Aliamphritea hakodatensis: one gene and its partner. The main gene of each other region encodes a partner of the protein of the gene in region 2 in a complex. Links are inferred from orthologs where the notes say so. Each region holds a gene or a part of one and is shown on either strand. Other genes may lie near its edges.

Region 1 (4,582 bases), 1.5 Mb from region 2 along the record:
AACGTATTCAGCTGCTTGCGGATTATGCGCCACATCCAGCGTATACTGACAGCCGTGGCGCTCTATGCGCTGCAAGCGGCCGGTCAGCGATGCTGCTGCCAGGCTGGCCGCAAGCTCACCTTCCTCAGGCGACACCCCAAGCAACTGCAGTACTTGGATCACAACTGCCGCATTTGGTTTCGGTAAATTTATATCCGGCAACCCTTTATAACTGACAACATCACCAGTGGCAGACTTCCCCTGCCAGTCCCAGCGGCCGTCAGCGTGTTCAGTCAGCTGAAAATCATCGCCGCGGGCGCACAGTTCAGCGCCAATTTCAGCGGCGTAATCGAGCAGCATTTTCGGCGCATCCGGATCACCGCATACCGCCGGCCGTCCGCTTCGGTATATACCGGCTTTCTCATAACCGATTTTTTCGCGGTCATCACCCAGCCAGTCAATATGATCGACAGCGACCGTTGTAACCACAGAGATATCCGCATCGACAATATTGATTGCATCCAGGCGACCGCCCAGTCCGACTTCCAGCAGCATGACATCCGGCTTGGCATCAGCAAACACAATCAGAGCCGCCAGCGCATTGTATTCAAAGTATGTCAGCGAAGTATCACCGCAGGCCGCATAAATACGTTCGAACGCACTTACCAGCACCTCATCCTGCGCCTGCTGACCGTTCAGCTTGATCCGCTCGTTGTAACGAAGGAAATGAGGCGAAGTAAAGCAACCAACGGTTTTGCCTGCATCACGCAATGCCTGGTCCAGCATCGCAACCGTTGAGCCCTTACCGTTGGTGCCGCCAATAATGACAACCTTCGAGACCGACAGATCCAGATTCAGCCGCTGGTAGACTTCATTAAGCCTTTCAAGACCAAGCTCAATTTCACTGGGATGGGACTGCTCAATCCAGCTCAGCCACTGCGCCAGATCTTTTTTATTTGCTGTTTGCTCAGACATACTCACTGCCATCAGTTACGACCTGAAAACGGTCTGCAATGCTAAAAAACCATTAAAAACAAGAAAGCCGACTTGCTAAGCAAAATCGGCCTTCGAAGTATTCGCCTCTGCAACTTATGCTGCCGGCTTACCCTGCATCATACGCAGAATAGAAGATAAACGGTCGCGCATCTCGCCACGGTTAATAATCATATCAACCTGACCGTGTTCCAGCAGGAACTCACTGCGCTGGAAGCCTTCCGGTAACTTCTCACGTACCGTTTGCTCAATAACCCGCGGACCTGCAAAGCCAACCAGGGCACGGGGTTCACCGATGTTCAGGTCACCCAGCATTGCCAGACTGGCAGATACACCGCCGTATACAGGATCAGTCAGCACAGAAATGTACGGTACGCCTGCATTTTTCAGCTTTTCAAGTGCCGCACTGGTTTTCGCCATCTGCATCAGGGAGAAAAGAGCTTCCTGCATACGCGCACCGCCACTGGCAGCAAAACAGATCAGCGGAATACCCTCTTCCAGCGCCACATTAGCAGCACGCACAAAACGCTCACCAACCACAGCACCCATTGAGCCGCCCATGAAGCGGAACTCAAATGCAACCGCCACAACCGGCAGGCCGTTCACTTCACCGCGCATCGCAACCAGCGCATCTTTCTCACCGGTATCTTTCTGCGCAGCAGCCAGACGGTCTTTATACTTTTTAGAATCTTTAAACTTCAGACGGTCAACCGGTGTCACCTCTGCACCGATTTCCTGACGTCCGTCTTCGTCCAGGAACATTTCCAGACGTGGACGCGCACCAATCCGCATGTGGTGATCACACTTCGGACAAACGCTCAGATTCTTTTCCAGTTCCGGGCGGTACAGTACCGATTCACACTTTGCACACTTCTTCCACAGACCTTCAGGAATGTTGGTACGTTTCTTCTCTGAAGAACGCGCCAGAGAGGGAACAATTTTTTCCAGCCAGTTACTCATTATGACTCCACTAACCGCATTTCTTCAGCGGGCTTATTTATCCATGGCCTGACGCATGCTACCGGTAATTGCAGCCACTGCTTCAGGAATCTTATCTTGCTGATCAGCCAGTTCGGCGATCTTATTAACCAGTACGCTGCCGACGATTACACCGTCAGCAACTTCAGAAATTGCCCGGGCAGACGCATCATCACGGATACCAAAACCCACACCCACCGGCATATCTGTATGCTTGCGGATGATATCCAACCGGCTTGCCACGTCATCAACATCCAGACTGGCAGAACCGGTCACACCTTTAACCGACACGTAATACACATAACCACTGCCCGCGGCACAGATTTTCTCTATGCGGGATTCAACAGTCGTCGGTGCCAGCAGGTAAATGACATCAATGTCTTTAGCCTTCATCAGCGGGCCGAAATCAACCGCTTCTTCTGGTGGCAGATCGACGGTCAGTACGCCGTCGACACCGGCGTCAGAAGCAGCCTGAGCAAATGCCTCATACCCCATTACTTCGATCGGGTTCAGGTACCCCATCAGTACGACCGGAGTGGTCTGATCTGTCTTACGGAATTCAGCTACCACCGCCAGCACATCCAGCAGGCTGGTGTTGTGACTCAAGGCCCGTTCACACGCCAACTGGATAACAGGACCGTCAGCCATCGGGTCAGAGAAGGGCACACCCAGCTCAATAATATCTGCGCCGGACTCTACCATCGCATGCATTAACGGCAGCGTAACACCCGGGGCCGGATCGCCGGCAGTAACGTAAGGAATCAGTGCCTTACGACCTTCTGCCTGCAACTTTTCAAAACAGGAACTTATACGACTCATAATATTCAGTACTCTTTCGCTGTCTGCGTAAACCGCTGTTAAACCTTAATACCATCAATCGCAGCAACGGTATGCATATCTTTATCACCCCGACCTGACAGGTTGACCAGTAAAACCTGATCTTTATCCATCGTCGGTGCCATCTTCATCGCCTGAGCAATTGCGTGGCTGGATTCCAGTGCCGGCATAATGCCTTCAACCAGCGTCAGACGGCGGAAAGCGTCCAGCGCTTCGTCATCGTTGATCGCAGTATATTCAGCACGGCCAATATCCTTAAGATAAGAATGCTCAGGACCGACACCCGGGTAATCCAGACCGGCAGACACTGAGTGCGTGCCAAGGATCTGACCCGCGTCATCTTCCATCAGATAGGTACGGTTACCGTGCAGTACGCCCGGACGTCCGGCAGTCAGTGGCGCAGCATGCTCACCGGTTTCCAGACCGTTACCGCCCGCTTCCACACCCACCATACGCACATCAGCATCTTCAATAAACGGATGGAACAAACCAATGGCATTGGATCCACCGCCAACACAGGCAATCAGCGCATCCGGCAGTTTACCGGCCTGATCAAGACACTGTTTACGGGCTTCACGACCAATAACAGACTGGAAATCACGCACCAGTTTCGGATAAGGATGCGGGCCTGCAGCGGTACCGATAATGTAGAATGTATTATCAACATTGGTTACCCAGTCACGCATGGCTTCGTTCATCGCGTCTTTCAGGGTTTTGGTACCGGAGCTGACCGAAATAACCTCAGCACCCAGCAATTTCATACGGTAGACGTTCATCACCTGACGGCGGACATCTTCCTCACCCATGTAAACCTGGCACTGAAGCCCCAGACGGGCAGCAACTGTGGCACTGGCAACGCCGTGCATACCGGCACCGGTTTCAGCAATGATCCGCGGCTTACCGGTGTGCTTGGCCAGCAACGCCTGACCGATGGTATTGTTCACCTTATGGGCACCGGTATGGTTAAGGTCTTCACGCTTCAGGTAAATCTGCGCGCCGCCCAGCTCACGGGACAAACGCTCCGCATGATACAGTGGCGACGGACGGCCAACATAATGTGCCAGATCGCGGTCAAATTCTTCCTGAAACTTAGGATCAGCCCACAGGGTTTCATAAGTATGTTCAAGATGCTGCAATGCAGCCATCAGGGTCTCAGATACATAACGACCACCGAAGTCACCGAAGTGACCACCCTGATCAGGCATCTGCTTTGCGATTGCAAGTTCAGCTGTAGTTGGCACGTGCCACCTCACTCATAAAGGTATTGATTTTCTCAGGCGACTTTCGCCCCCTGACTCGCTCTACCCCGCCACTGACATCAACCGCAAACGGGCTGACCTGGGTGATAGCACGATAAATATTGGACCCGTCCAGACCACCCGCCAGAATTAAAGGCTTAGGAAGATCTGAAGGTATACGTTGCCAGTCAAAGCTTTCGCCGGTGCCGCCGGGCACCCCTTTGCGATAAGCATCCAGCAGAATTGCCCGGGCCGAGGGGTACTCAGCAGCAGCCAGACTGACATCAATGTCAGCGGACATACGCAGGGCTTTGAAATAAGGACGGCTGAACTGCTCGCAATAGGCGGCGGTTTCTTTGCCATGGAATTGCAGAAGGTCTATCTGAGTCAGTTCAACAACAGCGGCAACATCCTCTGCTGGCGCGTCAACAAAGAGCGCAACCGTGGTAACAAAGGGAGGAAGCTGGCGAATAATCTCCGCCGCAGTTTCAGGACTCACGTAGCGTGGGCTTGGCGCATAAAATACGAACCCCAGCGCATCAGCACCTGCGTCGATG
Region 2 (6,206 bases):
GATGCTTTTTTAACCGTTTATGGTGTTGCAAAGCAGCAAAAAATACGCTTACAGCCGACGGTTTGTCAGGCTGGAGGGGTGCAGGCTGACTTCATAGCCCACTGCAGCACGTCCGGGATTGAGAACATCCAGGTGGACCTGGATGCTGTGTTCGAGCGGCATTCCTGAGGCGTCCAGAGACACTGAATTCAGGTATTCAGCCGGCTGGAATGTCCGTCGGTTGATGATGCTGCCGTTACGGTCGGAAAATGCCAGTCTGATGGCCGGGAAGGCCTGTTCAAATGCCGCCTTATTTCTCAGCAACATACTGATTGTTATCACACCCTGATAGTCCTTGTGCTCCTGCACAATTAACTGCTCGGTTATGATGTCCGGTACATTCTCCGGCACGGCTAACCGGCAGTCGATCTGTTCGCAGACAGGTTTGTAGAGTTTGGTCAGCGCTGGCTGGCGAATCAGGTCGTTACGTTCGAACCACATGAACTGTAGCAGCAGGCAGCTCAGTGCCAGGAAGATAATCAGTGCCTGTGAAAGGGTTTTGCCCGGTGGCTGATGTGTCGCCCGGATCATGACCGGTTCTGTCTGTTGAGGGACGAAGTCGCTGTCTTTATCTTCGGTGTCGGGGTGAAGTGCCAGAATGCTGCTGTGCTCAACGGGTGCTGAAGCGGTAACGGGCTGTGGTGCAGGTGCCGGGTCCGTCGCCGTCAGGGGGTTGCTGGCATTGCGTAACAGCTCCTGCAGTTTTTTTTCAGCCGGGTTCAGGTAGCCGTGTTCCTGGTCTCTGGCCTGATAGCTGGTTTGGTGGCGGTGCAGCGCCTGCCGGATTTTCTCGGTCTGCGCGCTTTCATCTGCCGAACGGGTGTCTTTTAAGGGCGCGGCGTGTGTCTGCTGCGGGCTATCCTGAACACCGGCGGTCGCTGTTTTTCCGGACGGCTCAGGTTGTGAAGGCTGTTTGCCCTCTTGTTGTGTACTGGCAGATTGTTGTTTGCGCTCTGGGCCCGGGGGCTGAGAATGGTTTTGTTCGGCAGGGCTTGCCCGATCGTTGTTTGCCGGCGTGTCTGGCTGCGGCTGGACGGATTTGGCTTGCCTTATATGCAGGCTGACCGGCAGTTCTGAAACAGGCGTTGTTGCTGTCGCCAAAGGTTGTTCTGGCGTTGCGGCTTCCTTTTGTCCGGATGAGTCGGTTGTGACTTTTTTGGGGCTGCTGTTAAACAGTGCCTGCACCGGCTGGTCAAGGTCTAGAGGCTGTGGTGTTTCCGGCTGTACAGGTTTGCGGGCCGGAATAAAGGCTTTGGGAATTGCCGGACGCGACGACGGTTTTTCCTGAGCCGGTGCTACAACGGAGGACTGGGTGGCCGGTTCCGGTGTTTTTGCCGGTTTGGGCTCAGGTACTTTGCACAGTTCAGCATTAAATACTTCCAGACAGGTACCGCACCGTACCTTGCCGTGGGCTATTTTTAATTGTCCGGCGGTAACCTGAAAGCGAGCTTTACAGGCCGGACATGCTGTAATCAGGCGCTGCTGCTTCACGGTTTATCGCTTAATTCCGGTAATGCGGATCCAGCCTTCGCGTTCGCTGACCGGGTCCAGAATAAAGTCGTTGCCGTAGGCTGCCCGGATTTCTTCTTCCTGATGGGCCAGTAAGCCGGATAAAACCAGTTGTCCGCCGCTGCGGGTGTGTTTGCTGAGTGTTGGCGCGAGTTCGACCAGCGGACCAGCCAGAATATTGGCAACCAGTACGTCTGCTTCGTGTTCCGGGGTTTGTTCCGGTAAATAAACCTGCATACGGTCTTCGGTCAGGCCGTTACGGTTCAGGTTATCCTTGCTGGCTGTAAGCGCCTGTACGTCGATATCGACAGCGGTAACACGGGTAGCACCCAGCAGCAGAGTTGCAATTCCCAGAATGCCGGAGCCGCAGCCGTAATCGGTGACCTGTTTGTCATTCAGTTCCAGGCCGTCAAGGAATTCCAGGCACAGCGCGGTTGTTGGGTGGGTACCGGTGCCAAATGCCAGGCCCGGATCGAGCATCAGGTTGACTGCCTGTGGGTCAGGCACGTCTTTCCAGCTCGGGCAGACCCATAAGCGTTTGCCAAACTGCATTGGCTGGTAGTTGTCCATCCATTCCCGTTCCCAGTCCTTGTCTTCCAGAATTTCTGTCTTGCAGGTTGGAAATTCGCGGTCAGGAAACTGATCCTTATGTGCCTGCTGCAGAAAGTTCAGGGTTGCGTCCAGATCATGATCGGCTGAAAACAAACCGGTCAGTACTGTGTTGCTCCACAGGGGTGTAGTGCCCAGATCAGGTTCGAAGATTGGCTGGTCGGCCTGATCAGTAAAGGTAACCGCAGCGCAGCCGGCTGCCAGTAAAAGATCTTCGTAAGGTTCGGCGTTCTCAGGGGAAACATCCAGTTTGATCTGCAACCATGGCATGACGGGTCTTCCTGTATTCGGGTAAGCGGTACCGGTAAGCATATAGTATGGGCTTTAACCGTTACAGCTCAGTTACCTGGGGTGATGCGGTGCGCTGACCGTCATTCGGCGGATATCGCCTGGGGAGGTAACCGGGTTAATGCGTAAAACTGCAGGCAGCGGGTGTCCGCTGCCTGCATATACCGGGATCAGTCGAGTCCCAGTTTCTTTTCCAGATAGTGGATGTTAACCCCGCCTTCAGCGAAGTTCGCATCGCGGACAATATCCTGGTGCAGCGGAATGTTGCTCCTGATACCGTCGATCAGCATTTCATCCAGCGCGATTTCCATACGGCGCAGGGCCACTTCACGGGAATCTCCATAGGTGATCAGTTTAGCGATCAGAGAGTCGTAATGTGGTGGTACGCTGTAACCGCTGTACAGGTGAGAGTCTACGCGCACACCAATGCCGCCCGGGGCATGGAAGTGGGTGATCTTACCAGGGCTTGGCATAAAGGTGACCGGATCTTCTGCGTTGATACGGCATTCCACTGAGTGACCTTTCAGCTCGATATCTTCCTGCTTAATGGTCAGTGGCAGGCCAGAAGCAATGCGCAGCTGTTCTTTTACGATATCCACACCGGTTACCATCTCTGATACCGGGTGTTCTACCTGAACACGGGTGTTCATTTCAATGAAGTAGAAACCGCCGTTCTCGTACAGGAATTCGAACGTACCGGCGCCGCGGTAGTTGATTTCCAGACAGGCGTCGACACAGCTCTGCAGTACCTGAGCGCGGGCTTCCGGATCCAGGTGCGGAGCAGGTGCTTCTTCAACTACTTTCTGGTGACGGCGCTGCAAGGAGCAGTCGCGATCGTACAGATGAATTGCATTGCCCTGGCCATCAGACAGAACCTGAACTTCAACGTGACGTGGGTTTTCAAGGAATTTCTCCATGTAAACCGTATCATCACCGAAGGCGGCTTTGGCTTCAGCTTTAGTGACGTAAATAGCATTCAGCAGGTGCGCTTCGTTGTGAACAACACGCATACCGCGACCGCCACCACCGGCAGCAGCCTTGATGATTACCGGATAACCGATACGGCGTCCGATCGCCAGCACTTCTTCGCTGTCTTCCGGCAGTTCGCCGTCAGAACCCGGTACAGTCGGTACGCCGGCTTTCTGCATGGCTTCGATAGCTGATACCTTGTCACCCATCAGGCGAATAGTTTCAGCTTTGGGGCCGATGAATGCAAAACCGCTCTGTTCAGCACGTTCTGCGAAATCAGCGTTTTCTGCCAGGAAGCCGTAACCCGGGTGAATACCGGTAGAGTCGGTGACTTCAGCAGCGGCAATGATAGCCGGAATATTCAGATAGCTTTGCGGTGACGGAGCAGGGCCGATACAAACGGCTTCGTCCGCCAGGCGAACATGCATCAGGTCACGGTCTGCGGTGGAATGGATAGCAACAGTTTTGATGCCCAGTTCCTTGCAGGCCCGCAGGATACGCAAAGCGATCTCGCCACGGTTGGCAATGACTACTTTTTCTAACATATTGTTAAGATCCTGTGGCTGATTTATACGATGGTCACCAGAGGCTGATCGAATTCAACAGGCTGGCCGTCTTCAACCAGAATGGCTTCAACAACACCGGACTTGTCTGCTTCGATCTGGTTCATCATTTTCATTGCTTCTACGATGCAGACAGGGTCGCCAGCCTTAACGGTAGAGCCTACTTCAACGAATGCAGGAGACGTTGGAGACGGAGAGCGGTAAAAAGTACCTACCATTGGCGATTTAAGTGCATTGTCGTTGCTTGGTGCGGCAGCAACCGGCGCAGGCGCGGCGGCAGGTGCAGCAGCAACAGGTGCGGCAGGTGCAACAGCAACAGGTGCAGCAGCAACCGGGGCAGCAACCAGGTTAGAACCGCGGCTGATGCGTACGGATTCTTCACCTTCTTTGATTTCAATTTCGTTGATGTTTGATTCTTCCAGCAACTCGATCAGTTTTTTTACTTTGCGAATATCCATGCTAATGCAGTGCTCTATTTAGTAAATTCAGATGATTAGGGTTTTTCCAGACGGCTGATGGCCGACTGCAGTGCTAATTCGTATCCCTGGGTGCCCAGACCGCAGATAACGCCAACAGCTACATCAGATAGATACGAGTGGCTGCGAAAAGTTTCTCTGGCGTGTACATTCGAAATGTGAATTTCGATGAAGGGAATTGCGACCCCCAGCAGCGCATCACGTAAAGCCACACTGGTGTGGGTGAAAGCCGCCGGGTTAATAATAATGAAGTCTGTCTGTTCGTCGCGGGCCTGGTGAATCTGGTCAATCAGAACGTGTTCAGCATTGCTTTGCAGAGATTCCAGCTGGTGGCCGCTCTGCAGGGCAAGTGACTGTAAACGCACGTTGATGTCCTGGAGTGTGGTGGTACCGTATACCTCAGGTTCCCGGGTGCCGAGAAGGTTAAGGTTGGGACCGTTCAGAACAAGGATTTTAGCCATTAAATTGCCTTAGTGACGCGTTATTCAGACTTCAAAAGCGTTCAGGGTTGGGGTTCCGGACCCCTTAAGACTGGCTAGTGTGCCGGAAAAGAATGGGGCTGTAAACAGTTCCTGTATTTATTGTGTTTTGTCTGCCAGTTTGCAGAAGTTGTCAGTGCTTTCTGTACATTATTTGACTAGTTGACTGGTTCCGGCGGGCAGTTAAGGCCCTGTTTATACAGATAGAGTTAAGCCTCATGCTGTAAATTTCTGACCGGGTGGACAATTTATGCTGCCGACAGCGTTTAGAGGTGCCTGCCGGTTAACGTTAATAAATGTTAAGGAACATTGACCCGGTGTCGGATATCATAGATATTGCGCGCGATAACGCGACTTATTAAGAGGGCTTCAGGATGGAATGGTTACAGCGGACGTGGTTACGTCTGTGGGATAATATGACCGCAGTTACACTGGGTATCAAAGGCGTTGGGGTCGTTATAGCGGCTCTGGTAGTGTATCTGGTTGTCGCGACCGGTGTAGGAATGTACTGGAGCCTTGAGCCTGCCCCGTTCGATGTGCGCTCCGAAGTGACAGAAGATGGTCAGGCACCGGTTGTGGGCACAGCTACCCTGAATGCGCTGGTGGGAATTACCGAAGTGTTGCTCGATAAGCCGGGCGGATACTTATACAACGACCGTATGCCGCCGGGACTCTGGCTGGATAACATTCCCAACTGGGAGTTCGGTGTGCTGGTTCAGGCGCGGGATATGGCCCGGGCATTACGTAAGGATTTCAGCCGTTCTCAGTCCCAGTCCACAGAAGATCCTGATCTGATTGAAGCTGAGCCGCTGCTACATTTTGACAATAACAGCTGGTTGCTGCCTGCGACGGAATCTGAATACCGTAAAGCCGTAAAAGCACTGTTAGGGTACGAGGCGCGTCTGGCACGTAACGATGATGCTGCACAGTTCTATGCCCGTGCGGATAACCTGCGGGGCTGGCTTGCGGATGTATCTACCCGGCTGGGCAGCCTGTCACAGCGTTTAAGTGCCAGTGTCGGGCAGAAGCGTGTGAACACGGATCTGGCCGGAGATAATGAGGCACGTCAGTCGACTGCAGCAGCAGGCGAACTGGAAATCAAAACGCCGTGGATGGAAATCGATGATGTCTTTTATGAGGCCCGCGGTACGTCCTGGGCGCTGATTCATTTGCTGAAAGCTGTGGAGCAGGACTTTGCGCCGGCGCTTGAAAAGAAAAATGCACTGATCAGTCTGCGCCAGATTATCCGTGAACTGGAGGCAACCCAGTCAACA

What was found. The genes of interacting proteins can lie anywhere in the genome.
Region 1: the proteins of accC (region 2) and accD are in contact, whole or in part, in a solved structure (PDB 8UXZ), measured with the Escherichia coli proteins. The link is inferred for Aliamphritea hakodatensis from one-to-one orthologs.

What each region holds. Positions count from the first base shown.
Region 1 is NZ_AP025281.1:2,797,974-2,802,555, forward strand. What follows is about bases 1-2,942. They hold accD (acetyl-CoA carboxylase, carboxyltransferase subunit beta), read right to left. Parts: upstream 1,933-2,942; coding sequence 1,069-1,932; downstream 1-1,068. Other genes in these bases: folC (bifunctional tetrahydrofolate synthase/dihydrofolate synthase), read right to left, coding at 1-954; trpA (tryptophan synthase subunit alpha), read right to left, coding at 1,966-2,769; trpB (tryptophan synthase subunit beta), read right to left, coding at 2,808-2,942. In the rest of the region: more of trpB, read right to left, coding at 2,943-3,992; PCI15_RS12965 (phosphoribosylanthranilate isomerase), read right to left, coding at 4,012-4,582.
Region 2 is NZ_AP025281.1:1,279,201-1,285,406, forward strand. The notes cover bases 1,788-4,713. They hold accC (acetyl-CoA carboxylase biotin carboxylase subunit), read right to left. Parts: upstream 3,960-4,713; coding sequence 2,616-3,959; downstream 1,788-2,615. Other genes in these bases: prmA (50S ribosomal protein L11 methyltransferase), read right to left, coding at 1,788-2,427; accB (acetyl-CoA carboxylase biotin carboxyl carrier protein), read right to left, coding at 3,983-4,435; aroQ (type II 3-dehydroquinate dehydratase), read right to left, coding at 4,471-4,713. Outside these bases: PCI15_RS05825 (DUF3426 domain-containing protein), read right to left, coding at 49-1,530; more of prmA, read right to left, coding at 1,534-1,787; more of aroQ, read right to left, coding at 4,714-4,914; PCI15_RS05850 (DUF2333 family protein), read left to right, coding at 5,307-6,206. UniProt on the Escherichia coli protein: This protein is a component of the acetyl coenzyme A carboxylase complex; first, biotin carboxylase catalyzes the carboxylation of the carrier protein and then the transcarboxylase transfers the carboxyl group to form malonyl-CoA.